DNA from 3 places in the Microbispora sp. H10885 genome. Region 3 is predicted to be linked to each of the others. Evidence: riboswitches for the same ligand, from Rfam matches in the RefSeq annotation. Region 3 holds a riboswitch; each other region holds the start of a gene.
What was found. Region 3 has a riboswitch for S-adenosylmethionine ahead of HHX37_RS33470 (aminotransferase class V-fold PLP-dependent enzyme). Riboswitches for the same ligand answer to the same signal wherever they lie in the genome.
Positions count from the first base shown of each region.

Region 1: another riboswitch for S-adenosylmethionine. It lies ahead of thrC (threonine synthase); the one in region 3 lies ahead of HHX37_RS33470 (aminotransferase class V-fold PLP-dependent enzyme).
Region 2: another riboswitch for S-adenosylmethionine. It lies ahead of HHX37_RS05785 (ABC transporter substrate-binding protein); the one in region 3 lies ahead of HHX37_RS33470 (aminotransferase class V-fold PLP-dependent enzyme).

Region 1 is NZ_JABBWY010000008.1:15,659-25,288, reverse strand. Features, by position in the region: gene groL (chaperonin GroEL) at 1-797, opposite strand, end outside; gene HHX37_RS21525 (cold-shock protein) at 1,082-1,282, opposite strand; gene HHX37_RS21520 (MoaD/ThiS family protein) at 1,539-1,814, opposite strand; gene thrC (threonine synthase) at 1,860-3,128, opposite strand; SAM riboswitch class I at 3,143-3,282, opposite strand; gene HHX37_RS21510 (RNA polymerase sigma factor) at 3,379-3,930, opposite strand; gene HHX37_RS21505 (alpha,alpha-trehalose-phosphate synthase (UDP-forming)) at 4,033-5,457, shown strand; gene HHX37_RS21500 (hypothetical protein) at 5,486-6,076, opposite strand; gene HHX37_RS21495 (hypothetical protein) at 6,136-6,744, opposite strand; gene otsB (trehalose-phosphatase) at 6,755-7,576, opposite strand; gene HHX37_RS21485 (DUF3263 domain-containing protein) at 7,642-7,923, opposite strand; gene HHX37_RS21480 (SAM hydrolase/SAM-dependent halogenase family protein) at 8,032-8,838, shown strand; gene HHX37_RS21475 (ABC transporter ATP-binding protein) at 8,855-9,630, opposite strand, start outside.
Region 2 is NZ_JABBWY010000002.1:155,160-164,789, reverse strand. Features, by position in the region: gene HHX37_RS05815 (ABC transporter substrate-binding protein) at 1-364, shown strand, start outside; gene HHX37_RS05810 (LLM class flavin-dependent oxidoreductase) at 393-1,505, opposite strand; gene HHX37_RS05805 (serine hydrolase domain-containing protein) at 1,755-3,023, shown strand; gene HHX37_RS05800 (VanZ family protein) at 3,113-3,829, shown strand; gene HHX37_RS05795 (response regulator transcription factor) at 3,835-4,533, shown strand; gene HHX37_RS05790 (sensor histidine kinase) at 4,526-5,641, shown strand; SAM riboswitch class IV at 5,784-5,894, shown strand; gene HHX37_RS05785 (ABC transporter substrate-binding protein) at 6,044-7,693, shown strand; gene HHX37_RS05780 (ABC transporter permease) at 7,690-8,649, shown strand; gene HHX37_RS05775 (ABC transporter permease) at 8,650-9,513, shown strand; gene HHX37_RS05770 (dipeptide ABC transporter ATP-binding protein) at 9,510-9,630, shown strand, end outside.
Region 3 is NZ_JABBWY010000017.1:10,882-20,511, reverse strand. Features, by position in the region: gene HHX37_RS33470 (aminotransferase class V-fold PLP-dependent enzyme) at 1-1,243, opposite strand, end outside; SAM riboswitch class IV at 1,293-1,408, opposite strand; gene HHX37_RS33465 (cytochrome P450) at 1,487-2,686, shown strand; gene HHX37_RS33460 (antibiotic biosynthesis monooxygenase family protein) at 2,666-2,983, opposite strand; gene HHX37_RS33455 (SAM-dependent methyltransferase) at 2,993-3,961, opposite strand; gene HHX37_RS33450 (Rossmann-like and DUF2520 domain-containing protein) at 4,168-5,058, shown strand; gene panC (pantoate--beta-alanine ligase) at 5,049-5,900, shown strand; gene HHX37_RS33440 (class I SAM-dependent methyltransferase) at 5,890-6,543, opposite strand; gene HHX37_RS33435 (TetR/AcrR family transcriptional regulator) at 6,608-7,258, shown strand; gene HHX37_RS33430 (L-aspartate oxidase) at 7,325-9,630, shown strand, end outside.

The DNA.
Region 1 (9,630 bases), on a different contig from region 3:
ATCTTGTTGACGACCAGGGTCGCCAGGGCCTCGCCCTCGACGTCCTCGGCGAGGAGGACCAGCGGCTTGCCGGACTGCACGACCTTGTCGAGCAGCGGCAGCAGGTCCTTGTTCGCCGAGATCTTCTGGTTGGCGATGAGGATGTAGGCGTCCTCGAAGACCGCCTCCATGCGCTCGGGGTCGGTCACGAAGTAGCCGGACACGTAGCCCTTGTCGAAGCGCATGCCCTCGGTGAGCTCCAGCTCCAGACCGAAGGTGTTGCTCTCCTCGACGGTGATGACGCCTTCCTTGCCCACCTTGTCCATCGCCTCGGCGATGAGCGCGCCGATCTCCGGGTCGGCGGCGGAGATGGAGGCCGTGGAGGCGATCTGCTCCTTGGTCTCCACGTCCTTGGCGAGCTTCGACAGCTCCTCGCTGACGCGCTCGACGGCGGCCTCGATGCCCTTCTTCAGCGACATCGGGTTGGCGCCGGCGGCGACGTTGCGCAGACCCTCGCGGACCAGCGCCTGGGCGAGCACGGTGGCCGTCGTCGTGCCGTCACCGGCGACGTCGTCGGTCTTCTTCGCGACTTCCTTGACCAGCTCGGCGCCGATCTTCTCCCACGGGTCCTCGAGCTCGATCTCCTTGGCGATGGAGACACCGTCGTTGGTGATCGTGGGGGCGCCCCACTTCTTCTCCAGCACGACGTTGCGGCCCTTGGGGCCGAGGGTCACCTTCACGGCGTCGGCGAGCTGGTTCATACCGCGCTCGAGACCGCGCCGGGCGTCCTCGTCAAACGCGATCATCTTGGCTGCCATTAGGCTAGACCTCCCAGTAGCAGGGTGTCTTCAACGGACCGAGCCGACGCCCGCGACGGCGTGGACCCGCTATCCCTGCGCGAGCCCCATCGCCCCGATCCCGGTTGTTGTCACTCTCGACCTCAGAGTGCCAAACAAGTATTTAGCACTCTACCCCCGAGAGTGCAAGCGGAAGCCACTCTGACCAGCTTGGACGAGGTTCCCGAACACCCGGACGAGCCCGGACGAGCCGAAGGCCCGGCCCGCGGAACGCGGACCGGGCCTCCAATGGTCGCTTGACGGGATCAGACGGCCCGTACGGCCTCCGCCTGCGGGCCCTTCTGCCCCTGCGTGATGTCGAACTCAACCCGCTGACCCTGCTCGAGGGCCTTGTAGCCGTCCATCATGATTGCCGAGTAATGGACGAACACGTCCTTCCCACCGTCTACCGCGATGAAGCCGTAGCCCTTGTCCGCGTTAAACCATTTGACGGTGCCCTGCGCCACTTCCGACTCCTCTTGCTGGGCTGGGGACCACACCCAAGAAGCCCCCGGTTTTGTCGATCGTCTTCGACCATACCCGTGTCAAGGCGTAGAACAACAGAGTCAATCCGCAAACTACTACGGCGCGTTCGCTCAAAGCGGTACAGACGATTATTCACTTTTCTACCGAAAGGTTGAGAGCTTCACCATTCGCTGTGGCGACATCTCACTTCCCCGGCGAGAGAAGTGCATGTCAGGTGCCCGGCGGCGGTGTCGCGGCTCAGCCCCCGGCGACGGCGGGGATGACCGAAATCTGTACCCCCTCCGGCGTGGCGGTGTCCAGCCCATCGGCGAAACGGACGTCCTCTTCTCCGACATAGACGTTGACAAAACGCCGGATCTTGCCCGTCTCATCCAGGATTCGACCTCCGATGCCCGGATAGTCCGCATCCAGCTTCTGCAGGACCTCACGGAGCGTTCCCCCCTCCCCGCTTACCTCCGCGACGCCGTTGGTGTACGTCCGCAGAATCGTCGGAATCCGCACGGAAACGCTCATTGTTCACTCGCTTTCGTTGCTGCCGATGGGCCTGTGATAACGCTTTCAGTTGGCGAATGCCGCACGGAAGGCGTCGAGGGAGGGACGGATGACCGCGGTTGGACGGGCCTGCTCGGCCACCGCGTCAAGTGTCTTGAGACCGTCGCCGGTGTTCAGCACCACGGTTTCGGCCTCGGGGTCGAGGCGGCCCTCGCGCACGAGCTTGCGCAGCACGCCGACCGTGACGCCGCCCGCGGTCTCGGCGAAGATGCCCTCGGTCCGGGCCAGCAGGCGGATCGCCTCGACCACCTCGCCGTCGTTCACGTCCTCCACCGCGCCGCCCGTACGGCGGGCGATGTCGAGCACGTACGGCCCGTCCGCCGGGTTGCCGATGGCCAGCGACTTGGCGATGGTGTCCGGCTTGACCGGCTGCACCACGTCCTGCCCGGCCTTGAACGCGCGGGAGACCGGCGAGCAGCCCTCGGCCTGTGCGCCGAAGATCCGGTACGGCCGCTCCTCGACCAGGCCGAGCTTGATCAGCTCGCGGAAGCCCTTGTCGATCTTCGTGAGCTGCGAGCCGGAGGCCACCGGGACGACGATCTGCTCGGGCAGCCGCCAGCCGAGCTGCTCGGCGATCTCGTACGCCAGCGTCTTGGAGCCCTCGGCGTAGAAGGGCCGGAGGTTGACGTTGACGAAGCCCCACTTCTCGCCCAGCTCGTCGCCGATGAGCTCGGAGCAGAAGCGGTTGACCTCGTCGTAGTTGCCGTCGATGGCGACCAGGCGGCCGCCGTACACGGCGGCCATGGTGACCTTGGCCGGCTCCAGGTCGGCGGGGATGAACACGCAGGAGTCCAGCCCGGCCCGGGCGGCGGCCGCGCTCACCGCGCCGGCGAGGTTGCCGGTGGACGAGCACGAGAGGGTGTGGAAGCCGAAGGTGCGCGCGGCCTCCAGCGCGATCGCGACGACCCGGTCCTTGAAGGAGTGGGTCGGGTTGCCGGAGTCGTCCTTGACGTGCAGCGACCGCAGCCCCAGCTCGGCCGCCAGCCGGTCGGCCCGCACGAGCTTGGTCCAGCCGGGCTGCAGGTTGGGCTTGTCCGCCACCCCGGCGGGGACGGGAAGCAGGGAGCGGTACCGCCAGATGTTCGCCGGGCCCGCCGCGATGTCCTCCCGGCGGACCTCTCCGAAGTCGTACGCCACCTCAAGGGGGCCGAAACACTCCGTACAGGCGAAGACCGGGCCGAGGTCGTAGTGGGCGCCGCACTCGCGGCAGGACAGACCGGTGGCGGGGCCGAAGTCGGTGGCGGTGGTGGGGGTCGCGGTGCTGATGTGCGCCATGAAGCGAGGCCTTTCCCTCATCTTCGCTCGCGACCGCCCTGGCCGCGAGCCGGAATTGGCACCTGTCCCGGCCGGGCCTCGTGGGCACGAGTTCGACACCGGGGAGGTTGCCGGGGCTTCGCAGGGCCGGTCCCTCCACCCCTCTGGATGAGCATCTTCAGTTGTGGAACCTTCGAAAAAGGTCCTCCAGCACTGTACCCCGGCGTCCCCTGTGTCCGTTCCGCCGTCTCGGATGGCGAGACGGTTTGTATCAGCCGTAGGCCTCGCCGAGCGCGCTCTGCACGTACTTGCGCGCCTGGTGTATCCGGGACTTGACGGTGCCGAGGGGAATGCCGAGCTGGTCGGCGACCTGGGAGTAGTCGAGCTGGCAGATGTCGCGCAGCACGAGCGCCTGGGCGAGGTCGGGCCGCTCGGCCTCCAGCGCCTCCATCGCGTCGAGCAGGTCGAGCCGCGACCCCGCGATGACGCTCACCCGCCGCGGGTCCGGCCGCTGCTCGGGCAGCTCCTCCGCCTGCTCGGACGAGCGCCGCTTGAGCGACCGGTAGGTCGTCCTGGCGCAGTTCACGGTCACGATGTGCAGCCAGGTGCTGAACTTGGCCCGGCCCTCGAACCGGGCGATGTTGCGGGCCACGGCGAGCAGCGTGTCCTGCGCCGCCTCCTCCGCGTCCTGCCGGTACGGTAGTAGCCGCTCGCAGTGCCGCAGCACGTCGGGCTCGATGCGCCGCAGCAGCTCACCGAGGGCGCGGTGATCTCCCCGGGCGGCCGATCCGGCCAGCTCCTCGGTGACGTCGTCCAGTGCCATCCCGTTCCAGCCCTCCCGCGATCGGTTGACATCCTATTGATGGAGGTCCGCTTTTATTAATCTTCCGGCATGCGCGCCCGCTCTGATCGAGGGGAAACCCCAATGAGCAGCTCCGTCCTGATCGCGTCCAACCGGGGCCCGGTGTCCTTCACCCTGTCGGAGGACGGCGGCCTGACCATGCGCAGGGGCGGCGGCGGGCTCGTGTCCGGGCTGTCGGACGTGGTCAGGGACACCGACGTGCTGTGGGTCTGCGCGGCGCTGTCGGACGGCGACCGCGGGGCGGTGCGGCAGGCGCCGGGGGGCCGGCTCGACCGGGCGTTCGAGACGGGGCCCATCCGCATGCTGGACATCCCGCCCGCGGTCTTCCACCGGGCCTACAACGCGGTGGCGAACTCGACCCTGTGGTTCGTCAACCACCTGCTCTACAACACGCCCTTCTCCCCCGAGTTCGGGACCCGGTTCGCGCGTGAGTGGGAGTCGTACCGCACCTACAACGGCGCGTTCGCGCTCGCGCTGGCGGAAGAGGCCACGCACCGGGCCCGCGTGATGGTGCAGGACTACCACCTGACGCTCACCCCCGCGATGCTCCGGGTCGAACGGCCCGACCTGCGCATCGGCCACTTCTCGCACACGCCCTGGGCCCCGCCGGAGTACTTCGCGCTGCTGCCTGAGGACGTCGCGGCGGAGGTGCTGTCGGGCATCCTCGGCGCCGACCACGCCGGCTTCCTCACCGCCCGCTGGGCGCGCGCCTTCATGGACTGCTGCGCCGCCCTGCTCGGGGCGCGGGTGGACCACGCGGCCCGTACGGTGACCTGGGGCGGCAGGACCACCCGGATCGGCGTGCACCCGCTCGGGGTGGACGGCGACGCGCTGCGGGCGCGGGCGGCCGAACCGGACGTCGAGTCGCACATGGCGGCGATCAGGGACCACGTCGGCGACCGCAGGCTGATCGTGCGGATCGACCGCACGGAGCTGTCCAAGAACATCGTCCGCGGCCTGCGGGCCTACCAGGAGTTCCTGGAGGGCCATCCCGAGTGGCACGGACGGGTGGTCCATCTGGCGTTCGCCTACCCCTCCCGGCACGACCTGCCGGAGTACCGCGAGTACACGGCGGCCGTGCAGCGGTGCGCCAAGGAGATCGAGGACGAGTACGCCACCGAGGACTGGGACCCGCTGATCCTCAACGTCAACGACGACTACCCGCGCTCGCTCGCGGCGTACCGGCTGGCCGACGTGCTGCTCGTCAACCCCGTCAGGGACGGCATGAACCTGGTGGCCAAGGAGGGCCCGATCCTGTCGCCCCGGTGCGCGCTCGTGCTGTCCCGCGAGGCGGGCGCGGCGGCCGAGCTCGGCGCCGACTCCCTGCTGGTCAACCCGTTCGACGTCACCGCCACGGCGGCGGCGCTGCACGAGGCGCTGACACTGCCGGAGGAGGAGCGCCTCGACCGCGGCCTGCGGCTGCGGGAGGCGGCCACCGCGCTGCCGCCGCGGCGCTGGTTCGACGACCAGATCGCCGCGCTGCGCTGAGACGCACCGGTGACGGCGGCGGCGGCGCTCAGTTCCAGGTGGCCTTCTTGAGGATCCCGTCCAGGCCCGGGGTGTTCCACTGGTCGACGATCAGGATCTTCGACGTGGGCAGATACCACTCGCGCTGGCTGTAGCGCATCTTCACCCTGAACTTCTTGTCGACGCAGGTCCCCGCCCACGCGTGGTAGTCCGCTCGGTGACCCGCCCCGACCTTCCGCAGCCCCTTGCCGGCGAGCTTCATGGTGCCCTTGTACAGGCGGACGGTCCTCGGGCAGACCGAGACGTCGGTCGCGGGATCGAACCCGTACCTGGGGTTGTAGGACTGGAACGTGTGATTGCCGATCTTGAGGGCCTTCGGGCCCAGCACCCAGAAGCCGTGGCACCCCGCGTCGCGGAAACCGAAGTCCATGGTGCCGAGACTGGGGCACGAGCCGGTGACGACGCGGGTCCAGTCCGTGCCGGCCTGGACCGCCTTCCATGACGCGGGGATGGTGAGGGTCAGGCCCTTGCGCAGGTGGACCTGCTTGGTGCCGCTCGCGGACGCCGCGGAAGGAGCCGCCAGGGTGGCCGTCAGCACGGCCAGCCCGGCCGCCGCGGTCGCAATGGTCTTTCCGATCATGTCTCCTACGGTAGGCCCGGCCACTTGGAGACGACTTGCGGGGCGATGCCGGCGAGAGGTCAGCGCCAGGTGGCCTTCCTGAGGATCCCGTCCAGGCCCGGGGTGTTCCACTGGTCGACGACCAGGATCTTCGACGTGGGCAGGAACCACTCCCGCTGGTGGAAGTGGGCCTTGACCTTGAACTTCGTCATCGTCACGCACGGCCCCGCCCAGTCGCGGTAGTAGGCCTTGTGCCCCGGCCCGACCTGGCGCAGCCCCTTCGCGACGAGCTTGGTCTGGCCGATGTAGAGGTTCTTCCGCACCGGGCAGGGCCCGACGTCGGTGGCCGGATAGAACGGCCCGTCCGGCGTGTACGCGTTGAACAGCTCATGGCCGATCTTGATGGCCTTGGGACCCAGGACCCAGAAGCTGTGGCACCCCGAGTCGCGGAAGCCGTAGTCCGCGGTGCCGCGCGTGGGGCACGAGCCGGTGATGACGCGGGTCCAGTCCGTGCGGACGGCGTCGACCCGCCACGAGGCGGGGATGGTGAGCGTGAGGCCCTTGCGCAGGTGGACCTGCCTGGTGCCGCCGAGGTCGCTCGCGGACGCCGCCGCGGGAGCCACCAGGGTGGCGGCCGCGAGGGCGGCGGTCAGCACGGCGAGCCCGGCCGGGATGGTCTTCCGGTTCATGTCCGGAACGTTAGACCTGCCCGCTTGCAGACCGCTTGCCAAGCGATTCCACCAGGTCGCCGAGGAGGGCCACCACGCCGTCGGGGCCGTCCACCACCAGGTCGGCGCGTTCCGCCAGCTCGGTCACCTCGGCGGACCCGCTGCACACCCGTACGCCGGGCAGGCCGGCCTCCTCGACCGCGGCGAAGGCCGCGAGGTCGCCGAGGTCGTCGCCGGCGAACATGACCGAGCGCGCGCCGCGCTCGGCGAGGAAGGCCGACAGCGCCCGGCCCTTGTCCATGCCGCCGGGCCGCAGTTCCAGCACCATGCGGCCCGGCTCGACCGCGAGCCCGGCCTCCCCGGCCAGCGCCGCGACCGGTCCGCGCAACTCCTCCAGGGCCGCGGCGGGGTCGGCGCACCGCCGGGTGTGCACGGCGACGGCGTGGCCCTTGTCCTCGATCCACGCGCCCGGCAGCCCGGCCACGAGATCGGGCAGCCGGGTCCGTACGAGGTCGAGCCCCGGCGGCGGTGGCGGGGCGGTCACGCGGCCGCCCTCCCAGCGCTCGAGGCCGTAGTGACCGAGGATCACCAGGCCGGGCACGTCCCCGAGCGACGGCCCGCCGGGGACCTCCCCCAGGCCGATGGCCGTCAGGGGCGGCCGGCCGGTGACGACGACCACGGCGCGTACGAGCGGGGCGAGCGCGGCCAGCACGCCCGGCACCGCGGGGTGCACGCGGGCGGCGGCGGGGTCGGGGACGATCGGGGAGAGCGTGCCGTCGTAGTCGAGCCCGATCACGGCGCCTGCCGGGTCGGCGACGATCGCGTCGAGTCCTGGGTGCGCGGGCAGTGTCATGGCCTCGTTCCGGAGAAGTGGTCGGGACGCTTCGGCGCGCCGTGCGGGGACGGTGAGCGGGTGTCTCAGGGGTGCATGCCGAACCTGCGGGCGGAGCGGTCACGCCGCCGGCCGGCCCTCATCCGGCGCAGTCGCTTGACCAGCATGGGGTCGTGCTCCAGCGCCTCCGGCCGGTCGATCAGCTCCCCGAGTAACTGGTAGTACCGGGTGGCGGAGACGCCGAAGGCCTCCCTGATCGCCTGCTCCTTGGCGCCCGCGTACCGCCACCACTGACGCTCGAACGCGAGCATCTCGCGGTCGCGGTCGGAGAGGTCGAGCCCGTCGCCGCCGGTCGGTTCGGTGTCCATCCGCTCCTCCTCGATCGGCCGCGAGCCCGTCCCTCATGGTAAAGGGACGCACGACGTTGGACGACCCGGGGTGTGCAGAGGAGAGCGGCCGACGTAGTGTCACGTGGTGTGAGCTCTGTAATCACGCTTCTTACCGACTACGGGCTGGAGGACGGGTTCGTCGCCGCGTGCCACGGCGTGATCGCGGGCATCGCACCGCAGGCTCGGATCATCGACGTGGGCCACCTCGTTCCCGCCGGGGACGTGCGGCGCGGCGCGGCCATCCTGGCGCAGACCCTGCCCTATCTGCCGGCCGGCGTCCACCTCGCCGTCGTCGATCCCTCCGTCGGCGGCAACCGCCGCCCGGTCGTGGTCGAGGCGGGCGGGCGGGTGTTCGTCGGCCCGGACAACGGCGTCCTGTCATGGGCCGTCCGGGCCGCCGGCGGCGCCGACGCGGCCTACGAGATCACCAACAGGGAGCTGTTCCTGGCCAACGTCTCGCCGACCTTCCAGGGACGCGACCTGTTCGCCCCGGTGGCCGCGCACCTGTGCGCCGGCCGGGCGGTGGCCGACGTGGGACCGCCGATGCCGGTGGACCGCCTGGTGACCCTGCCCGCCCCGACCTGCCGCCTGCGGGACGGCGCGGCGGAGGGCGAGGTGCTGTCGGTGGACCGGCACGGCAACGTCCAGTTCTCGATCACCGCGAACGACCTGGCCGAGATCGGCGTACGGCTCGGCGACACCCTGGCCGTGTGGCTGGGGCGCCGCCAGGTCGCGGTGCCGTACCGGGAGACCTTCACCGCCGTGCCGCCGGGCGACCTCGTGGCGTTCGCCGACTCCGCCGGCCTGGTCGCGATGGCGATCAACGCCGGGGACGCCGCCGACCGCCTGGGCCTGCCCCCGGGCGCGCACGTACGGCTGTCGCCCGGGCGCTGACCCGGCGGCGGGTCTCCTACTCGGCGTTGACCACGTCGCGGGCCTCCGCGAAGTGGCAGGCGCTGGGATGCGCGCTGCCCGGGCGGGCCTCCAGCGCGGGCTCCTGCTCGGCGCAGATGTCCTGCGCCTTCCAGCAGCGGGTGCGGAAGTGGCAGCCCGACGGCGGGTTGGCCGGCGAGGGCGGATCGCCCTGCAGGATGATCCGCTGGCGGGTCTCCCGGCCCTCCGGGTCGGGCACCGGCACCGCCGACAGCAGCGCCTGCGTGTACGGATGCGTCGGGCTGTCGTAGATCTCGGCGTCGTTCCCGATCTCGACGATCTTGCCGAGGTACATCACCGCGATCCGGTCGGAGATGTGGCGGACCACCGACAGGTCGTGCGCGATGAAGATGTAGGCGAGGTTGAACTCGTTCTGCAGCCGCTCCAGCAGGTTCATCACCTGCGCCTGGATCGACACGTCGAGGGCGGAGACCGGCTCGTCGCAGATGATGATCTCCGGCTGGAGCGCGAGGCCGCGGGCGATGCCGATGCGCTGACGCTGGCCGCCGGAGAACTGGTGCGGGTAGCGGTTGATGTGGTCGGGGTTGAGGCCCACGACCTCCAGCAGCTCCTGCACCCGCTGCCGCCGGCCGCCCTTGGGCGCGACGTCCGAGTGGATCTCGAACGGCTCGCCGACGATGTCGCCGACCGTCATCCGGGGGTTCAGCGAGGTGTACGGGTCCTGCATCACCATCTGGATGTTGCGGCGCATCCGCTTGAGCTCGGCGCCCCTGGCGGTGGTGATGTCCCTGC
Region 2 (9,630 bases), on a different contig from region 3:
CCGCGCCGCCGGGCTGAAGCCCGTCCAGATCCAGTACTACAAGCAGGCGGCCGACACCTACCTGGCCCTCAGGTCCGGCCGGATCCAGGCGTACTTCGCGCCCAACCCCACCTCCGCGTACCACGCCGCGGTGAGCGGCGAAACCAAGATCGTCGGCACCTACTCCGGTGCGGGCCCCACGCTCCAGGGGCTCATCGCCGCCATGACCCAGAAGGGCAACGGCCTGGCCAAGCCGATCAGCGACGCTCTCAACGCCCTGATCAAGGACGGCTCCTACGGCAAGGTCCTCGCCCGCTGGGGCCTGTCCACCGAGGCCGTCGCCGAATCCCAGGTCAACCCGCCCGGCCTGCCCCGCGAGCAGTAGGCAACCCGTCCCGTCCCGCCGGTGTCCGTCAGGAGGGTCCCGCGGCGGGGGCGACCGCCGCGGCGGCCGGTTCGGCGGCCCGGAGGCGGGGGAGGACGTACTCGCCGACCCGGTACGCCTCCTCGAGGTGGGGCCAGCCGGACAGGACGAACTCGCCGACGCCCAGCGCCGCGTACTCGCGGAGCAGCGCGGCGACCTCGTCGTAGGAGCCGACGAGGGCGGTTCCGGCGCCCTCGCGCACCAGGCCGACGCCGGCCCACAGACCCGGGTGGATCTCCAGGTCGCGCGTGTCCCCGCGGTGCAGGTCGACCATGCGGCGCTGTCCCACCGAGTCGTAGCGGGCGAAACGCCGCTGCGCCTCGGCGACGCGCGCCGGGTCCATCCCGGCCAGCAGCCGCTCCGCCTCGGCCCAGGCCTCGGCGCCGGTGTCGCGGGCGATGACGTGCACGCGCAGGCCGTACCGCAACTCGCGGCCCGCCGACGCCGCGAGGTCGCGCAGCCGGGCGATCCTCTCTGCGATCGCCGATGGCGGTTCCCCCCACATGAGGGCCACGTCGGCGTGGCGGGCGGCGACCCGTTCGGCGGCGGGGGAGGCACCGCCGAAATAGACGTCCGGCGCCGGGTCGAGCGGCTCGGCGAGCCCGCCTCCCTCGACGCGGTAGTGCTCGCCGTGGTGGTCGAAGGGGGTGCCCGCCCAGGCGCGGCGCAGCACGTCGAGGAACTCGCCGGTCCTCGCGTAGCGGGCGTCGTGGCCGAGGAAGTCGCCGTACGCGCGCTGCTCGACCGGATCTCCGCCCGTGACGACGTTCAGCAGCAGCCGCCCGCCGGAGACGTCCTGGAACGACTGCGCCTGCTGGGCCAGCAGGGTGGGCAGGGCGTACCCGGTGCGGAAGGCGACCAGCGTCTTGAGGCGCTCGGTGTGCTGGGTCAGCGCGGCGCACACGATCCAGGGGTCTGGGCAGCCCGCGCCGACGGGGGTGAGCGCGGCCTCGAACCCGGCGTGCTCGGCGGCTCTGGCCACCTGCGTCAGGTACGCGACGGTGGCGGGACGCGCGGCGGGGCGGAAGCCGTCGGTGGTCATGATGGCGGAACGGACGTCGTGGCCGTCGCCGGTCGTCGGCAGGAACCAGTGGAAGCGCATCAGGTCACCTCGTCAGCGGATGAGGACCGGCGTACGGTATCGATCAAAACCACGTCAAACAGACCGATTTAGTCGGGAATGCTACCGGATCCGCCTGGTGACGGTGACCGTCCTCCGATCTTCCCCGAACGTGTGTCGCGAACGTATCGGGAAGCGCATACGCCGCCGCAACGGCCCGGCCTCTTCAGTGGGAGCGATACGCGGCGCGTCGCTGAGAGCGCCGGTTCCCCACCGGAAAGGACCGTGTGCATGAACTCGGATTCGGTACGTGATGTCGGCCGGCGGCAGCTGGTCAAGTGGAGCGGTCTGGCGGCCGCCGGTGTGGTCGCGGCCGGCGGAGCGCCGGGAACGGCCACGCCGCCTCGGCACCGGCCGGGTCGTCCCACGGCGGCCCAGGACGGGCGCGACCGGATCCCGCCGGACACCCTGCCCGGCGGAGCCTACGACCGGTACGTGGCCCGGCTCGCCGCCGAGGGCAGGTTCTCCGGCGTGGTGCTGCTGTCACACCGGGGCCGGACGGTGCTGTCTCGCGGCTACGGCATGGCCGACGAGAAGAGGAGGATCCGCAACCGCGAGGACACGGCGTTCGCCCTCAGTTCGGCGGGCAAGCCGTTCCACGCGGTGGCCATCCTGCAGCTGGCCCAGCAGGGCAGGCTGAAGCTGACGGACACGGTGGGAACCCATCTGACGGGCTTCGCCGAGGACATCGCCGATCGGGTGACCATCCACCACCTGCTGTCCGGCACCTCCGGGCTGGACATGCCAGCAGAGGACGTGCAACGCGTCTTCCGGAGCCGGGACGAGGTGCACGAGTATCACGAGCGGCGGGTCCGGCAGGCGAGACTGACAGGCGTCCCGGGCCTTCCCGGCACCGGCCACCAGGAGGCGGAGACCACCATCCCCGCGCTGATCGTGGAGGCCGTGTCCGGCACGACGTACTGGGACTACGTCCAGGAGCACATCTTCAGGCGCTGCGGCATGACCGGCTCGGCGTTCCACACCAGGCCGCAGTGGCTCACCGGCGGGCACATCGCCCACCCGTACATGGAGGTGGCCGGCGGCGGCGTCGTGGACGCCCTCGGCAACCTGGACAAGGGCAGCCCGTACCCGTACATCCTGGGCAAGAACCCGGGCCGCGCCTTCATCGACGCCCCCGGGGACGGCGGCTTCGCCACGGCGCCGGATCTGGTCCGGTTCGCGCGGGCGCTGAGCGACGGCACGGTGCTGGACCGGCCCTGGGCCGACGTGCTCACCGCGGCCAAGACCCCCCTCGGGCCGGCGTCGTTCGCCGCGTACGGGATCGCGATCGACATCGTTGAAGGCCAGTGGGCGTACCAGCGTTCCGGCGGCAACCCCGGTGTCGGGGCCAACTGGAGCATCTACCCCGACACCGGCTGGGTGGGCGTCATCCTCACCAACCACGACGGCGCGCCGCTGGTCGACATCATCGGGCAGGAGCTGCGGGCCGTCACCGGGGCCTCGCCCGGCGGTGGGACGGGCGGCGGGGCGGGCGGCTGAGGCGCCGGACGACGCCGGCGTTCCGTGTATCGCGGACGTATGCGGAATCGCATACGCCACCGCAACGGCTCTCCGTCTCCAATGGAGGCATGAACCACCACGCATCCCCGTCAGCGTCGCCCCGCCGCACGAGCCGGATCGTGCTCGCCGGCCTGGCGATCCTCGGCCTGGCGAGCGCCGTGTTCGCCGTGCGGCGGCCGCTCGTGATGACCGCTCCGGCATGCCTGGCCGGACGGTGGCACGGGTGCCTCGACACCGAGAACGGCGTGCTGTTCATGATGCTGGCCGGGCTGCCGGCGGCCGCTCTGGTGACGTGGGGTCTGGCGCTCCTCCGGCAGGCCGCCGGCGTCACCTCGGCGTGGCGGAGGTCGCTGGCCGAGGTGGGGATGGTCTACGGGACGGTGCCGTTCGTGTGGCTCACCCTGATGCCGGGCCCGGGGGCCGGCATCGTCCCCGGCCGGGTGAGCCTGATCCCGCTGCGGGACCTGGTCACGATGGGGCCGATCGGGATCGGCGGCAACCTGCTGATCTTCGCGGCGCTGGGGTTCTTCGCGCCGCTGCGCTTCGCGGCGCTGGCGTCCGTGCCGCGGATCCTGGCGCTCGGGGCGGGCTGCTCGGCCGTGGTCGAGACCCTGCAGTACGTCCTGCGGCTCGACCGGGTGTCGTCTGTGGACGACGTGCTGGTCAACGCCGCAGGCGCCGTGCTCTTCGGGCTCGTCTCGCGCCGCTGGTGGCGCGCCGCGGCGGAGACGCCGCCGGACCGGCCTCGCCCCGCGCCGGCACCGGCGCCCGCACCGGCAGACTGAGCCGTATGCGCGTGCTGATAGTGGAGGACGAGCCCTACCTGGCCGAAGCCGTCCGGGACGGTCTGCGGCTGGAGGCGATCGCCGCCGACATCGCCGGCGACGGCGACGCGGCCCTGGAACTGCTCAGCGTCAACTCCTACGACATCGCGGTCCTCGACCGCGACATTCCCGGCCCCTCCGGCGACGAGGTCGCCCGGCACATCGTCGCCTCCGGCAGCGGCATCCCGATCCTCATGCTCACCGCCGCCGACCGGATCGACGACAAGGCCTCCGGGTTCGGGCTCGGCGCCGACGACTACCTCACCAAACCGTTCGAGCTCCGGGAGCTCGTCCTGCGGCTGAGGGCGCTCGACCGCAGACGCGCGTACGCCCGGCCCCCGGTTCGCGAGATCGCGGGCCTGCGGCTCGACCCCTTCCGCCGGGAGGTCTTCCGCGGCGGACGCTACGTCGCGCTCACCCGCAAACAGTTCGCGGTGCTGGAAGTCCTCGTCGCCGCCGAGGGCGGGATCGTCAGCGCCGAGGAGCTGCTGGAACGGGCCTGGGACGAGAACGCCGACCCCCTCACCAACGCCGTGCGCATCACCGTCTCCGCACTGCGCAAACGGCTCGGCGAACCATGGGCCATCGCCACGGTGCCCGGTGTCGGCTATCGGATCGACACCGGCATCGCCACGGGAACGGGCCCCGGCAGCACGCATGGATAGGCGCCCAGGGCTCAGCACCAGGCTGAAACTCACCCTCAGCTACGCCGGATTCCTCATGCTCGCCGGCGCCCTCCTGCTGGCGGTGGTGTGGGTGTTCCTGCTGCGCTACGTGCCCGACGGCGCGCTCGGCACCGGGCCGGGGGCCGGCCCGCCCGGGGCGGCGCCCCTGCGGTTCATCCCCAACCGCACCGACCTCCAGCGCGCCTTCGTCCCCCGCGCGGGCCAGGCACTGGCCTTTCTGCTGACGTTCGGCCTGCTGGGCGGATGGCTCCTCGCCGGCCGGATGCTCGCGCCGCTCACCCAGATCACGGACGCGGCCCGGCGGACGACCGCGAACGGGTCGCTGTCCCACCGGATCCGCATGAAGGGCCGCCGGGACGAGTTCCGGGAGCTCTCCGACGCGTTCGACTCGATGCTCGACCGGCTCGAGTCCCACGTCGCCGAGCAGCGGAGGTTCGCCGCGAACGCCTCCCACGAACTGCGCACGCCGCTGGCGATCTCGCGGACGCTCCTCGACGTGGCCCGCCGGGACCCCACGCGGGACCGGGACGAACTCCTCGATCGCCTGCACACCGTCAACCAGCGGGCGATCGACCTCACCGCGGCCCTCCTGCTGCTCAGCCGCGGCGACCGCGGCGACTTCACCCGGGAGAGCGTCGACCTCTCCCTCGCCGCCGAGGAGGCCGCCGAAACGCTGCTCCCGCTCGCCGAACAACGCCGGATCACGCTGAACGTCACCGGCGGGGCGGCCCGGACCGAGGGCTCCGCCGAGCTCCTGGCGCGGATGGTGACGAACCTCGTCCAGAACGCGATCGTCCACAACCTCCCCGCCGGCGGCACCGTGACGGTCCACACCGAGGCGTACGGCGGCACCAGCCTGCTGCGGGTCGAGAACACGGGCCGCCCGCTCCCGCCGGAACTGATACCGACCCTCATCGAACCCTTCCAGCGCGGCACGGAACGCGTGCGCACCGACGAGCACGCCGGCGCCGGTCTCGGCCTGGCCATCGTGCACAGCGTCGTCCGCGCCCACAACGGGAGCCTCGATCTCGCCCCCGGCCCCCACGGCGGGCTCCTCGTCACCGTACGGCTTCCCGGCGCGCCGTAGGCACGGCCGCCCGGTTCGCCCCCGGCCGCCGCCGCGCGGACGTGCCACTCGTCGTCACCGGACCGCCGCTCCTCGCGGAAAGGCCGGAATCCCCGGCGAAAGCGTGTTGACAGGTTACCCTAGTTTTCCTACTTTATTTATAGGTATTGAGCGCCGACGCCAAGCCCCGGCTCGTCGGCCGGCAACCCTCGCACCGCGCGGGGTGCCCCGGGGAAAACCTGGCGGCGTGGCAGTCGCGCCGCAAGCGCGGGCCCCATCGGGGCTCCTGGTCATGGGGGCGTGCGCGGCACGCTCTCCGGGAGGCGGCATGGCCACTCACGGGGAGTTTCGGGCGGGCACAGGCCGGGACACGCCGCCTCCCCACTCCGCCGTCCCGTCTTGAACACCGAAAGGCTCTCCCCGATGTCCACGAACACGCGCTTATCCATCGGCGTCTCGCTTCTGGGGGTCCTCGCCCTCGCCGCCTGCGGCACGACGGGCAAGGACACCGCGGCGGGCAAGGCCCCCGCCGGGCCGGTCAAGGGCGGCACGCTGACGTTCGCCGTCAACACCGAGCCCTCCACCTGCCTCGATCCCCATCAGAGCCCCGCCGACGTGGCCGGCCTGTTCACCCGGCCCGCCCTGGACTCGCTCGTGTCGCTCGACACCGAGGGCAAGATCCACCCCTGGCTCGCCACCAAGTGGACCGTCTCGCCGGACCAGAAGACCTACACCTTCACCCTGCGCGACGGCGTGAAGTTCTCCGACGGCACGCCCTTCGACGCGGCGGCGGTCAAGGCCAACCTCGACCACATCGTGAACCCCGCCACGAAGTCGCAGCTCGCCGCGGGATACATCGAGCCGTACAAGGGCAGCGAGGTCGTCGACCCGCACACGGTGAAGGTCCACTTCAGCAGGCCGTACTCGCCGTTCCTGTCCGCCCTGGCCACGGCGTACTTCGGCATCGAGTCGCCGCGGTCGCTGAAGCAGCCGCAGGACGCGCTGTGCAAGAAGGTCGTCGGGTCCGGGCCGTTCGTGATCGACGAGTACGTGGTGCAGAAGGGCATCACCTACCACCGCAACCCCGGCTACGCCTGGGCGCCGGAGGGCGCCGCGCACACCGGGGAGGCGTACCTGGACAAGCTGGAGATCAAGGTCATCACCGAGGACTCCGTCCGGCTCGGCGCGCTGACCAGCGGGCAGGTCGACGGGATCGCCAGCGTGCCGCCGGTCAACGTCAAGCAGGTGCAGGGCGACCCCCGGCTGACCGTGACCACGCGGCAGGCGCCGGGCGGCAACTACAACTACTACCCGAACACGACCTCCGGGCCGTTCGCCGACAAGCGGGTCCGGCAGGCGTTCCGCGACGGCATCGACTTCGCGACGATCGTCAAGAACCTCTACTTCGGGGCCTTCCAGCCCGCGGCGGGCCCCATCTCCCCGTCGACCGACGGGTACGACAAGACGCTCGAAGGAAAGACGAAGTACGACCCCGCGGCGGCCGCCCGGCTGCTGGACGAGGCCGGCTGGTCGGGGAAGGACGCCGAGGGCTACCGGACCAAGGACGGCAGGCGGCTGACGATCCGCTGGGGGTTCCTCAAGGCGTTCGCGCGTGAGCAGCGCGACACGCTGGCCGAGCAGATCCAGGCCGAGGCCAAGAAGATCGGCTTCGAGATCCAGTTCGTCTCCGGCACGGTCAACGAATGGCTGGAGAAGTATCCCAAGGGCGACTACGACCTCATCGACTTCAGCTGGCAGCGCGCCGACGGCGACACCCTGCGCAACCTGTTCGACACCTCCGCCATCCCCACGGCCGCCAAGTTCGGCCAGAACGCCGCCCGCCTGTCCGACAAGGACGTGGACGGCTGGCTGAGCGACGCGCTGGACACGACCGACCAGGCCAAGCGGGCCGAGCTGTACGCCAAGGTGCAGCAGCGGGTCACCGACGAGGCCGCGGTCTTCCCGGTGTACGTGTTCAACTACCTGCTCGGGACCGGCAAGAAGGCCCACGGCATCGGCTGGGAGCCGCAGGCGTACCCGACCTTCTACGGCGCCTGGGTCGAGCAGGCATGACCGCCGTCGCCGTACCGGCCACCCGGGCCCGCGCCCGGGTGGTCCGCCCGGTGCTGGTGCGGCTGGGCACGTCCGTCCTGGTGCTGTGGGGCGCGGTGACGGTCGCGTTCGCCGGCCTCCACCTCACCCCGGGCAACGTCGTCGACCTGCTCATCGGCAGCAGCACCGTCACACCCGAGGTCCGCGCCCGGATCATCGCCGACTACGGGCTGGACCGGCCGCTGCCCGCCCAGTACGCCGCCTACCTGGGCCGGGTGCTGCACGGCGACCTGGGCCAGTCGTACCAGCTGCACCAGTCGGTCGCCTCGGCGATCGGCGAGCAGGTCGGCTCGTCCGTCCAGCTCATGCTCTCGTCGTTCGTCCTGGCGGTCGTGGTCTCGGTCACGGTCGCGGTGCTGACCGCGGGCCGCCGGTGGGCGCGGGCGGTGTTCTCCGGCATCGAGCTGGTCGGCATCTCCATCCCGTCGTTCTGGGCCGGGATCCTGCTGCTCACCGTCTTCTCGTTCGGGCTGGGGATCTTCCCCGCCACCGGCGGGGACGGCCTGGAGAGCCTGGTCCTGCCGTCCGTCGCGATGGCGATCCCGGTCGTCGCGACGCTGAGCCAGGTGCTGCGCGAGGGACTGGAGCTCACGCTGGAGGAGCCGTTCGTGCTCACCGCCCGCTCGCGCGGCATGTCCGACCTGGGCGTGCGCCTGCGGCACGCGCTGCGGCACGCCCTGCTGCCCACGGTCACCCTGGCCGGGTGGATGGTCAGCTTCCTGTTCGGCGGGGCCGTGATCATCGAGTCGGTCTTCTCCCGGCAGGGCATCGGGCGGCTGACCCTCGCGGCCGTCGGCAACAAGGACCTGCCGGTCGTGATGGGCGTGGTGCTGATCGCCTCGCTGCTCTACGTCGTCATCAACATCCTGCTCGACCTGCTCTACCTGGCCATCGACCCGCGACTGCGAGGTGCCTGAGTGACCACGTCCACCCTTGTCGCACCCGCCGTGGTCGTGGGGCGCGGACGGCGGCGGCGGGTGCCGCGGGCCGGTGTCTGGGCCGCCTCCGCGTTCCTGCTGGCCGTGACCGTGGTCGCGGTGGCGCCCGGCCTGGTCGCGCACGGCTCGCCCGACCTCACCGACGCCGTCGCGGCGCTCCGGCCGCCGGGCGGCGGGCACCCGCTGGGCACCGACGCCAACGGTCGCGACATCTTCACCCGGATCGTGTACGGCACGAGGCCGTCGGTGCTGGCCGGGCTGGCCGCCACCGCGATCGCGGTGACCGGCGGCACCCTCGTCGGGCTGCTGGCCGCGCTCGGCGGCCGGGCGCTCGACGAGGCCGCCATGCGCCTTGTCGACATCCTGCTCTCGCTGCCGGGACTGCTGCTGGCCCTGCTGGTCATCGCCGTCGTCGGCCCGGGGACGCTCAACGCGGTCTTCGCCATCGCCGCCTACACGCTGCCCGGGTACGCGCGCCTGGTCCGCGCCCAGACCATGGTCATCCGCAGGTCCGGGTACGTCGAGGCGGCCGTCTCGCTCGGGCTGACCAGGGCCGGGATCGTCACGCGGCACGTGCTGCCCAACGCGTTCGCCCCGCTGCTGGTGGTGGCCACGATCGAGGTGGGCACCGCGCTCGTCGCGGCGTCGTCGCTCAGTTTCCTCGGCCTCGGCCCGAAGCCGCCCGCCCCGGAGTGGGGGGCGATGCTGTCGGCCGGGCGCGACTACTTCTCCGTCGCCTGGTGGGTCGCGGTCTTCCCGGGGCTGGCCATCACGCTCACCGTCCTTTCCGTCACGGTCGTCGGCCGCCATCTGCAGCGGCGCGTCGAAGGGAGACTGTCGTGACCGAACAGCGGGTCACCCCGATCGTCGAGGTGTCCGATCTGCGGGTCTCGTTCGGCCAGGTCGAGGCCGTCCGCTCGATCTCGTTCACGGTGAGCCCGGGGGAGTGCGTCGCCATCG
Region 3 (9,630 bases):
TGAGGCGGTCGACGTGCTCCTCGGTCGTGCCGATGCCGATCGAGGCGCGTACGGCGCTCACCGTGCCGTCCGCGCAGCCCTCGTCCTCGGCGCCGCCGAGGAGGTGGCGGACGAACGGGTGGGCGCAGAACTTGCCGTCCCTGACGCCGATGCCGTGCTCGGCCGACAGGATCTCGGCGACCTCCCGGGCCGGGCGGCCCTCCACGACGAACGACACGATCCCGACCCGCGGGTGGTCCGGGCCCCACAGCGACAGTTCGCGTACGCCGGGGATCGCGGCGAGCCCGGCGCGCAGGCGGGCGAGCAGCCGCTCCTCCTCCCGCACCAGCGGGGTCCAGCCGGTCGCGGCGAGGGCGTCGCAGGCGGCGGCGAGCGCGACCGCGCCGAGCACGTTGGGCGTCCCCGCCTCGTGCCGCGCCTCGGGGTCGTCGCTCCACTCGGTGGTCTCGCCCACGGCTCGTACGGCTCCGCCGCCGCGCAGGTACGGGTCGGCGGCGGCGAGCCAGTCGGGCCGGCCGACGAGCACGCCCGCGCCGAACGGCGCGTAGAGCTTGTGCCCGGAGAAGGCGACGTAGTCGAGGTCGAGCGCGGCGAGGTTGAGCCCGCGGTGGGGGACGAGCTGGGCGGCGTCCACGGCGATCCGCGCGCCGTGCCGGTGCGCGATGTGCGCGAGCCCGGCGATCGGCCACAGCTCTCCGGTGACGTTGGACGCGGCGGTCACGACGAGCAGGGCCGGGCCCTCGATCGCCGCAAGGGCCTCGTCGGCGGCCCGGACGGCCTCGCCGGGGAAGGCGGGCGGCGCGAGCCGTACGACGTCGGTCCAGGGCAGCAGCGAGGCGTGGTGCTCGGTGCCGAACACGACGACCGTGGTGCCCTCGGGGAGGCTGCGGGCCAGCAGGTTCATCGCGTCGGTGGTGTTGCGCACGAAGACGAGGGCGTCGCCGGGGCGGGCGCCCACGAAGGCCCGCACGGTGTGCCTGGCCTGCTCGTACCGCTGGGTCGTGAGCTGCGAGGCGTAGCCCGCGCCCCGGTGCACGCTGGAGTAGGCCGGCAGCGCCGCCGCGACGGCGGCGTTCACCGGCTCAAGACAGGGCGCGCTCGCCGCGTAGTCGAGGTTCGCGTACGGCACGAGCCGGCCGCCCCGGACCGGGACCTCCAGGTCGGCGCCCACGACCACCGGTACGCGCACCGGCTCGGACACGGGGTTGGCGGGCTGCTGCGGGACGAAGGTGAGAGCGGACAACGCCAGGCCTCCTCGGGTCGGGGACCCCTGCCATGGCGTCGTACGGCGGAGCCCGCGCTTGCCCGGCACACCGCGTGCCAGGCCTGGTCCTCACCCGGGGCACCCCGCCGCGAGCGCGAGGGTTGCCGGCCAGCAAGCCGGGGCTTGACGCTGGCACTCATGACCTGAGCGCACTATAACCCGGAGAACCGGCGATCCGGCAAGTCCCCTGGCGAGAGGCGCTTTACCGTTATGGTGTCCAATGTGAGGTTTGATCCCTGGAATCCGGAATTCGTGGCTCACCCGTACGACGCCTACCGCGACCTGCGGGACAACGATCCGGTCAGCTTCTTCGAGCCGACCGGACAGTGGCTGGTCGCCCGGCACGCCGACGTCAACACGCTGCTGCGCGACCGCCGCCTGGGCCGGTCCTATCTGCACACGGCCACGCACGAGGAGTTCGGCCGGGAGCCCGAGCCGGACTTCCAGGAGCCCTTCTGGCGGGTGATCCGGGCCGGGATGCTCGACGTGGAGCCGCCGGTCCACACCCGGCTGCGCCGCCTGGTGTCCAAGGCGTTCACGCCCCGGATGGTGGAGTCGCTGCGCCCGCGCGTACGGAGGATCGCGACGGAGCTGACCGAGGGGCTGGTCGAGCGCGGCGGCGGCGACCTGCTGGCCGAGGTGGCCGAGCCGCTGCCCGTCACCGTGATCGCCGAGATGCTGGGCGTGCCGGAGGCCGACCGCCACCTGCTGCGTCCCTGGTCGGCCGACATCTGCGGGATGTACGAGCTGAACCCGTCGCCTGAGGTCCAGCACACGGCCGTACGCGCGGCGACGGAGTTCGCCGAGTACCTGCGCGGGCTGGCCAGGGCGCGCAGGGAGCGTCCGGGCGACGACATGATCTCGGCGCTGGCCCAGGTGGTGGACGACGGGGACCGGCTCACCGAGGACGAGCTGATCGGCACCTGCGTGCTGCTGCTCAACGCCGGGCACGAGGCCACGGTCAACGCCACCGGCAGCGGGTGGTGGGCGCTGTTCCGCAACCCCGGCGAGCTGGAGCGGCTGCGCGCCGACCCCGGCCTGATGCCGGCGGCGGTCGAGGAGCTGCTGCGTTACGACACCCCGGCGCAGATGTTCGAGCGGTGGGTGCTGGAGGACGTCGAGGCCGGCGGGGTGACGATCCCCCGGGGTGCGGAGATCGCGCTGCTGTTCGGCTCCGCCAACCGGGATCCCGAGGTCTTCGCCGACCCCGACCGTCTCGATGTCGGCCGGGTGGAGAACCCGCACATCTCGTTCGGTGCCGGCATCCACTTCTGCCTGGGCGCGCCGCTCGCGCGGGTCGAGATGGCGGAGTCGTTCGGCGCGCTGCTGCGCCTGGCGCCCCGCCTGGAGCTCGCCGAGGAGCCGACCTGGAAGCCCAGCTACATCATGCGCGGCCTGGAGTCACTGAAGGTCGCCGTCTGACACGCTGACCGTGTGGTGGGTGACCGTGGTGTCGTAGCCGAGCAGGACGGCCTGGGCCGCGGGCTCGACGACGGCCGTCGCGGGGTCCTCCCCGGCGAAGCGGCGGATCGCGTCCATCGAGTCCCACAGGGTCATGACCTCGATCTCCACCCGGCCGCCGGTGTCGCGCCGCAGCAGGTAGGCGCCGCGGTGCCCGGCCACGCCGCGCAGGGAGGGCAGGACCGCCTCGGTGAAGTGCCGCTCGTAGCCGTCGGCGCCCTGCGGGGTCGCGCTCGCGCGCCAGATTCTCGCGATCATGATGTCTCCTCATCCACACCGGGACTGGCTGAGCCAGCCGAAGCCGCCGAGACCGGCGGGGTCGATGAGCTCGGCCTCCTGCGAGGCCCGGCCGAGCGCGCGTACGTAACCGGCGGGGTCGGCGGACGCGAGCGCGAGCGGCGGCCGGGCGCCGGTGACCCCCAGGTCGCGCAGGGCCTCCCGCTGCGTCGTGAGCGTGGTCGCCGCCGCGCCCGCCCGCTCGCCGGCCGCCGCGCAGGCGTCCAGCGCGACGTGGGCCGTGACGTCGCACGACCCGTCCGGCACGGCGGGCACCGGCGAGCCGTCGCGGTAGCCGGCCAGCGTGCCGAGGGCGGGTCGCCGCCCGGCGAGATGGGCGTAGTCCACGGCGACCGCCGTGCCGCGGGCCAGCCGCGCGATCACCCCGGCCCACGCCTCGTCGCGGGGGCGGCCGATCTCGGCGCGGTCCCCGACCGGGCCCAGCGGCCACCAGCGGTCCAGCCAGGCCAGGTCCTCCGGATCGGGGACGGGACCGTGCCGCTCCGCTCCGGTCGCCGGGTCGACGAGCACCAGCCGGGGGCCCGCGGGGGTCGCCTCGGCGACGTCGAGGGGCACGTTGTCCAGCCATTCGTTGGCGACCACGAGCCCGGTGACCCCGTACGGGACCTCCGGCTCCCAGGCGACCCGGGGATCGAGGCCGCGGGGCCGGGGGGACAGGTCCACCGCGACGGCCCGCAGGCGCGCCGCGAGGTCCGGCGGTGCGGCGGCCACGACGCGGGCGGCCAGCAGGCCGTCGCCGCTGCCCACGTCCACGAAGTCGACCACGCCGGGGCGCCCGAGGGCCGCGTCGACCCGTTCCAGCTGGCGCAGCACCGCCTCGGCGAAGACCGGTGAGGCATGGACCGAGGTGCGGAAATGGCGGTCCGGGCGCTCCCGCAGGTAGAAGCCCTCCGCGCCGTAGAGCGCGCGCTCGACGGCCTCCCGCCAGGTCACCTCCACACCGCATCACGCTACCGACACGCACGGGCCGTGGCGAAAATCAGTCACATTCGTACCTGTAGCTCAACATAGGCCCGTTAGAAACGGGACAAACTCCGACCGTCGGGCCCGTCGTGGTCATGCTCGGCATGGCCTGATCCGTGAGGCACGACCTGGCACCGGGCCGGCGGGAGCGCCGCCGCTACGCTGAACCGAGGGGAGGCGTCATGGACACAAGTGACCGCCCGGCGCGGCTCGCCGTGGGAGTGCTCGGCGCGGGACGGGTCGGCTCCGTGCTCGGGGCCGCGCTCATGCTCGCGGGTCATCGTGTGGTGGCGGCCAGCGGCGTGTCCGACGCGTCGCGCCGCCGCGCAGCCGACCGTCTCGGCCAGGCGCTCAGCAGGCCGGAGGAGGTCATCGCCAGGTCCGAGCTCGTGCTGCTGACCGTGCCGGACGACGTGCTGCCCGGCCTGGTCTCCGGCCTCGCGGCCACCGGCGCCGACCTGCGCGGCAAGCTGCTCGTGCACGCCAGCGGCGCGTACGGCCTCGGCGTGCTCGACCCCGCCGCCGAGGCGGGGGCGCTGCCGCTCGCGCTGCATCCGGTGATGACCTTCACGGGCCGGAGCGACGACCTGACCAAGCTCAACGGCTGCTCGTTCGGCGTCACCGCGCCGGACATGCTGCGGCCGGTGGCCGAGGCGCTGGTCATCGAGATGGGCGGCGAGCCGGTGTGGATCGCCGACCAGGACCGGCCGCTCTACCATGCCGCGATCGCCGGCGCGGCCAACCACATGGTGACGCTCATCGCCGAGTCGCAGGAGCTGCTCGCGAAGATCGGTGTCGAGCATCCCGGCCGCATGCTCGGGCCGCTGCTCGGCGCGGCCCTCGACAACGTGCTGCGTCTCGGCATCGGCGGGCTCACCGGGCCGGTCGTCCGCGGCGACGCGGGCACGGTGCGCAAACACGTGGACGCGCTCATCCTGGCCGCCCCCGAGGCCGCGGACGCGTACGTGGCCCTGGCGCGGCTCACCGCCGACCGGGCGCTGGCGGCGGGGCTGCTCAAGCCGGAGGCGGCCGAACGCCTGCTGGACGCCCTGGGAGGGAACATATGGACGTGACCGTGGCCGCCGACCGGGCCGCCCTCGTCAAGGCGAGGGACTCTCTCGGGCCGGGAAGGATCGCCCTGGTCCCCACGATGGGGGCGCTCCACGAGGGCCACCGGTCGCTGGTCCGGCTGGCGCGTGAGCACGCCGACCACGTGGTGGTGAGCGTGTTCGTCAACCCCCTGCAGTTCGGTCCCCACGAGGACTTCTCCCGCTATCCCCGCACGTTCGACGCCGATCTCCGGGTGTGCGAGGAGGAGGGCGCGGGCGTGGTCTTCGCGCCCTCGGCCGAGGACATGTACCTGCCCGACCGGCAGGTGGAGGTCTCGGCGGGCGGCATGGGCGGGACGGCCGAGGGCGCCTTCCGCCCGGGCCACTTCGACGGCGTGCTGACCGTGGTGCTCAAGCTGTTCAACCTGGTGCGGCCGGACGTCGCGGTCTTCGGGCAGAAGGACGCCCAGCAGCTCGCGCTGATCCGGCGGATGACGGCCGACCTCGACGTCCCGGTGTCGATCGTGGCCGCCCCGACCGTACGGGAGCCCGACGGGCTGGCGCTGTCGAGCCGTAACCGGTACCTCTCCGAGGACGACCGCCGTACGGCCCTCGCGCTGTCGCGGGCGCTGAGTGCCGGTGCGGCGCGGGCCCGGACCGGGCCGGCCGGGGTCCTCGACGCGGCCAGGGCCGTGCTGGAGGAGGCGGCCCGGTTCGACCCGCCGCTGCTGCTCGACTACCTGATCCTGGCCGATCCCGCGACGTTCGCGCCGGTGGGCGGCGACCACCGCGGCGAGGCGGTCCTGGCCGTCGCCGCCAAGGTGGGCACCACCCGCCTGATCGACAACATGGTGCTCACCCTGTAGGCGCGCGCAGGGTGAACCAGAAGGTGGGCACCGGGTTCGTGCCGGGTGTGGTGTCGACCAGCTCCCAGCCGCCGAACCGGGCACGGAGCTCGTCGGCGGTGACGCCGGAGAACGTGTCGTCGAACGCCCCGGGGCCGTACCCGAACATCAGCAGCCGTGCGCCGGGGGCGGCGCGGCGGGTGAGTCCGGCGACGTAGGCGTCGCGGCGGTGCGGCGGGATGCCGCAGTAACAGCTCAGGTCGAAGAACAGCTCGAAGGGGCCGGGCGCGTCCAGCTCGTCGAGCCTGGTGGCGTCTCCGTGCAGCAGCCGTACGTCCACTCCCGCCGCCTCCGTCCTCTCCCGGGCCAGCTCGATCGCGCGGCCGACCAGGTCGACGGCCACGACCTCCCAGCCGTGCCGGGCCAGATAGATCGCGTTGGTCCCGGTGCCGCAGCCGAGCTCCAGGGCGCGGCCGGGCGGCAGCGCATCGTGTCCCTCCCCGTGCCCCTCGACAAGGGCGACCAGCTCGGGCGGTGTGACGCCGGTGTCCCACGGCGGTTTCCCGGCGCGGTAGTACTCCTCCAGCGCTCGGCGCACCGCCTCCTCCTGATCCCGTCCGGCCTCGGCCCCGCCCGCGTCCCGGAGGGTGTTCGGCTTGTCCATCGGCTCTCGCTCCCCGTTCTTAGAGTTGAACTCTAGTGATAAACTCTAGAGATATACTCGCGCAATGGACACCGTCAAGCGGCCGGACAAACGGGCCGAGCGCTCACGCCGTACGCGGGAGAAGGTCATCGAGGCGGCGCGGGAGCTGTTCGTCGCGCAGGGCTACGGGGCGACGAGCCTGCAGGAGGTCGCCGACCGGGCGGGTGTGGCCGTTCAGACGGTCTACTTCGTCTTCGGCAACAAGCGCACGCTGTTCAAGGACGTCGTCGACACGTCCATCGCCGGGGACACCGAGCCGGTGGCCGTCATGGACCGTGAGTGGTTCCGCGCCGCCTGCGCCGAGCCCACCGCGGCCGGCCAGCTCCGCGCGCACGTGCGCGGCACCGGCGAGATCCTCGGCCGGGTCGCCCCGATCATGCCGATGATCGCGTCCGCCGGGGCCGCCGACCCGCAGATCGCCGCGCAGTGGCCCGACGGCCCCGACCCGCGCTACACCGTGCTGCACGCCGTGGCCCAGGCGCTGGCCGGCAAGCCCGACGCCCGCCCGGACGTCTCCGTCGCGATGGCCGCGGACCTGCTGTTCTGCCTGCTCAGCCCGCAGCTGTACCTGCTCTTCGTGCAGGACCGCGGCTGGTCGCGGGACAGGTGGGAGGAATGGGCGTACGCCACTCTGGCCGCCCAGCTCTGCACCGGCCCCGCGGCACCCCCCTTCTAGGAGGGGGCGGGGCGGCACCACTCGGCGGGGGGCGTTATCGTCATTATGACGAAAGGGGATCCCCTCATGGTGGCGCTCGCACGCAGACTCACCGCCCCCGCACCCGGCTGGACCGTCGAGGCCGACGCGGTCGTGATCGGTTCCGGCATCGCCGGCCTCACCGTGGCGCTGCGCCACGTCGAGCTCGACCCGCGGGCGCGGGTGCTGGTGGTCACCAAGGACGTCCTGTCCGCCGGGTCCACCCGCTGGGCCCAGGGCGGGATCGCCGCCGTCCTCGACCCCGAGGACACGCCCGACGAGCACCTCAGGGACACGCTCCTCGCGGGGGTCGGCCTCTGCGACGAGGAGGCCGTACGCGTCCTGGTCACCGAGGGCCCCGACGCGCTCAAGCGGCTGATGAGCCACGGCGCCGAGTTCGACCGGGACGTCGACGGCGGGCTCCAGCTCACCCGCGAAGGCGGCCACCGGCGCAACCGCATCGTCCACGCGGGCGGCGACGCGACCGGCGCCGAGGTGCAGCGGGCGCTGGCCGAGGCGGTGCTCGCCGAGCCCCGCATCGAGGTCATCGAGCACGCCCTCGCCCTCGACCTGCTCCTCGACGCCGAGGGTCACGCCTGCGGGGTCACGCTCCACGTGATGGGGGAGGGCGCCCGCGACGGCGTGGGCGCCGTACGGGCCGGGGCCGTGGTGCTCGCCAGCGGCGGCATGGGACAGGTCTACGCGGCCACCACCAACCCGGTCGTGTCCACCGGGGACGGCGTCGCGCTGGCCCTGCGGGCCGGCGCGGTGGTCAGGGACATCGAGTTCGTGCAGTTCCACCCCACGGTCCTGTGGCTCGGGGAGGGCTCGACCGGTCAGCAGCCCCTCGTCTCCGAGGCCGTGCGCGGCGAGGGCGCGGTGCTGGCCGACGCGGCCGGCGAGCGCTTCATGCGGGGCGTCCACGAACTGGCCGACCTCGCGCCCCGCGACGTCGTCGCCAAGGCGATCATGCGGAGGATGCACGAGACCGGCGCCGACCACGTCTACCTGGACGCCACCCACTTCGGCGAGGAGAAGTGGCGCTCCAGGTTCCCCACGATCCTCGCCGTCTGCCGCGAGCACGGCATCGACCCCGTCACCGAACCCATCCCCGTCGCCCCGGCCGCCCACTACGCGAGCGGCGGCGTGCGCACCGACCTGTACGGCAGGACCAGCGTGCCCGGCCTGTACGCCTGCGGCGAGGTGGCCTGCACGGGCGTCCACGGCGCCAACCGGCTGGCCTCCAACTCCCTGCTCGAAGGGCTCGTCTACGGCGAGCGCATCGCCGCCGACCTGGCCGCGCGCGACCTGGAGCCGCGTGAGCCCGCCGGACGGGACGACCGGCCGGAGGGGCTGGTGGACCCGCGTACCCGCGCCCGGATCCAGAGCCACATGAGCCGCGGCGCCGGGGTGCTGCGCGGCGACCGCAGCCTCGCGGAGGTCGCCCGCGCGCTCTCGGACGCCCGCTGGACCCCGGTCGCGGTCGAGCCCTGCACGGAGTCGTGGGAGGCGACCAACCTCCTCACGGTCGCGTCCGCGCTGGTCGCCGCGGCGACCGTACGCGAGGAGACGCGCGGCTCGCACTGGCGGGAGGACCACCCCGACCGCGACGACGCCCGCTGGCGGGCGCACATCGACATCGCCCTGACGGCGGAGGGACTGACCTTGACGTACACGCCCCACGAGGCCCTGCGGACCGAACTGGACGAGAACGGCCTCGACCCGGACGCCGTGCTCGGCCTCGTCCGCGCCGCCCTGGACGAGGACCTGGCCGGGGGACAGGACGTCACCTCGGTCGCCACGATCCCGGCGGACCAGCGCGCGGTCGCCGACGTGGTGGCGCGGAAGGAGGGCGTCGTCGCCGGCCTGGCCGTCGCCGAGGCCGTCTTCCGCCAGGCCGCCGGGGGAGCCGAGGTCGAGCGGCACGCGGCGGACGGCGACCGCGTGCGCCCCGGCGACGTGGTGATGACCGTGCGCGGCGCCACCCGCGACCTGCTCACGCTGGAGCGCACCGCGCTCAACTTCCTCACCCACCTGTCCGGCGTCGCCACCCAGACCCGGCGCTGGGTGGACGCCGTCGAGGGCACCGGCGCCCGCGTGCGCGACAGCCGCAAGACCCTGCCGGGCCTGCGCGTCCTGGAGAAGTACGCCGTACGGGCGGGCGGCGGCGTGAACCACCGGATGGGCCTGCACGACGCCGCGCTCATCAAGGACAACCACGTCGTGGCCGCCGGAGGCGTCGCGGAGGCCTTCCGCGCCGTACGGCAGGCCTTCCCCGGCCTGCCCATCGAGGTGGAGGTGGACCGGATCGACCAGATCGAGCCGGTCCTCGCCGAGGGAGCCGACGAGATCCT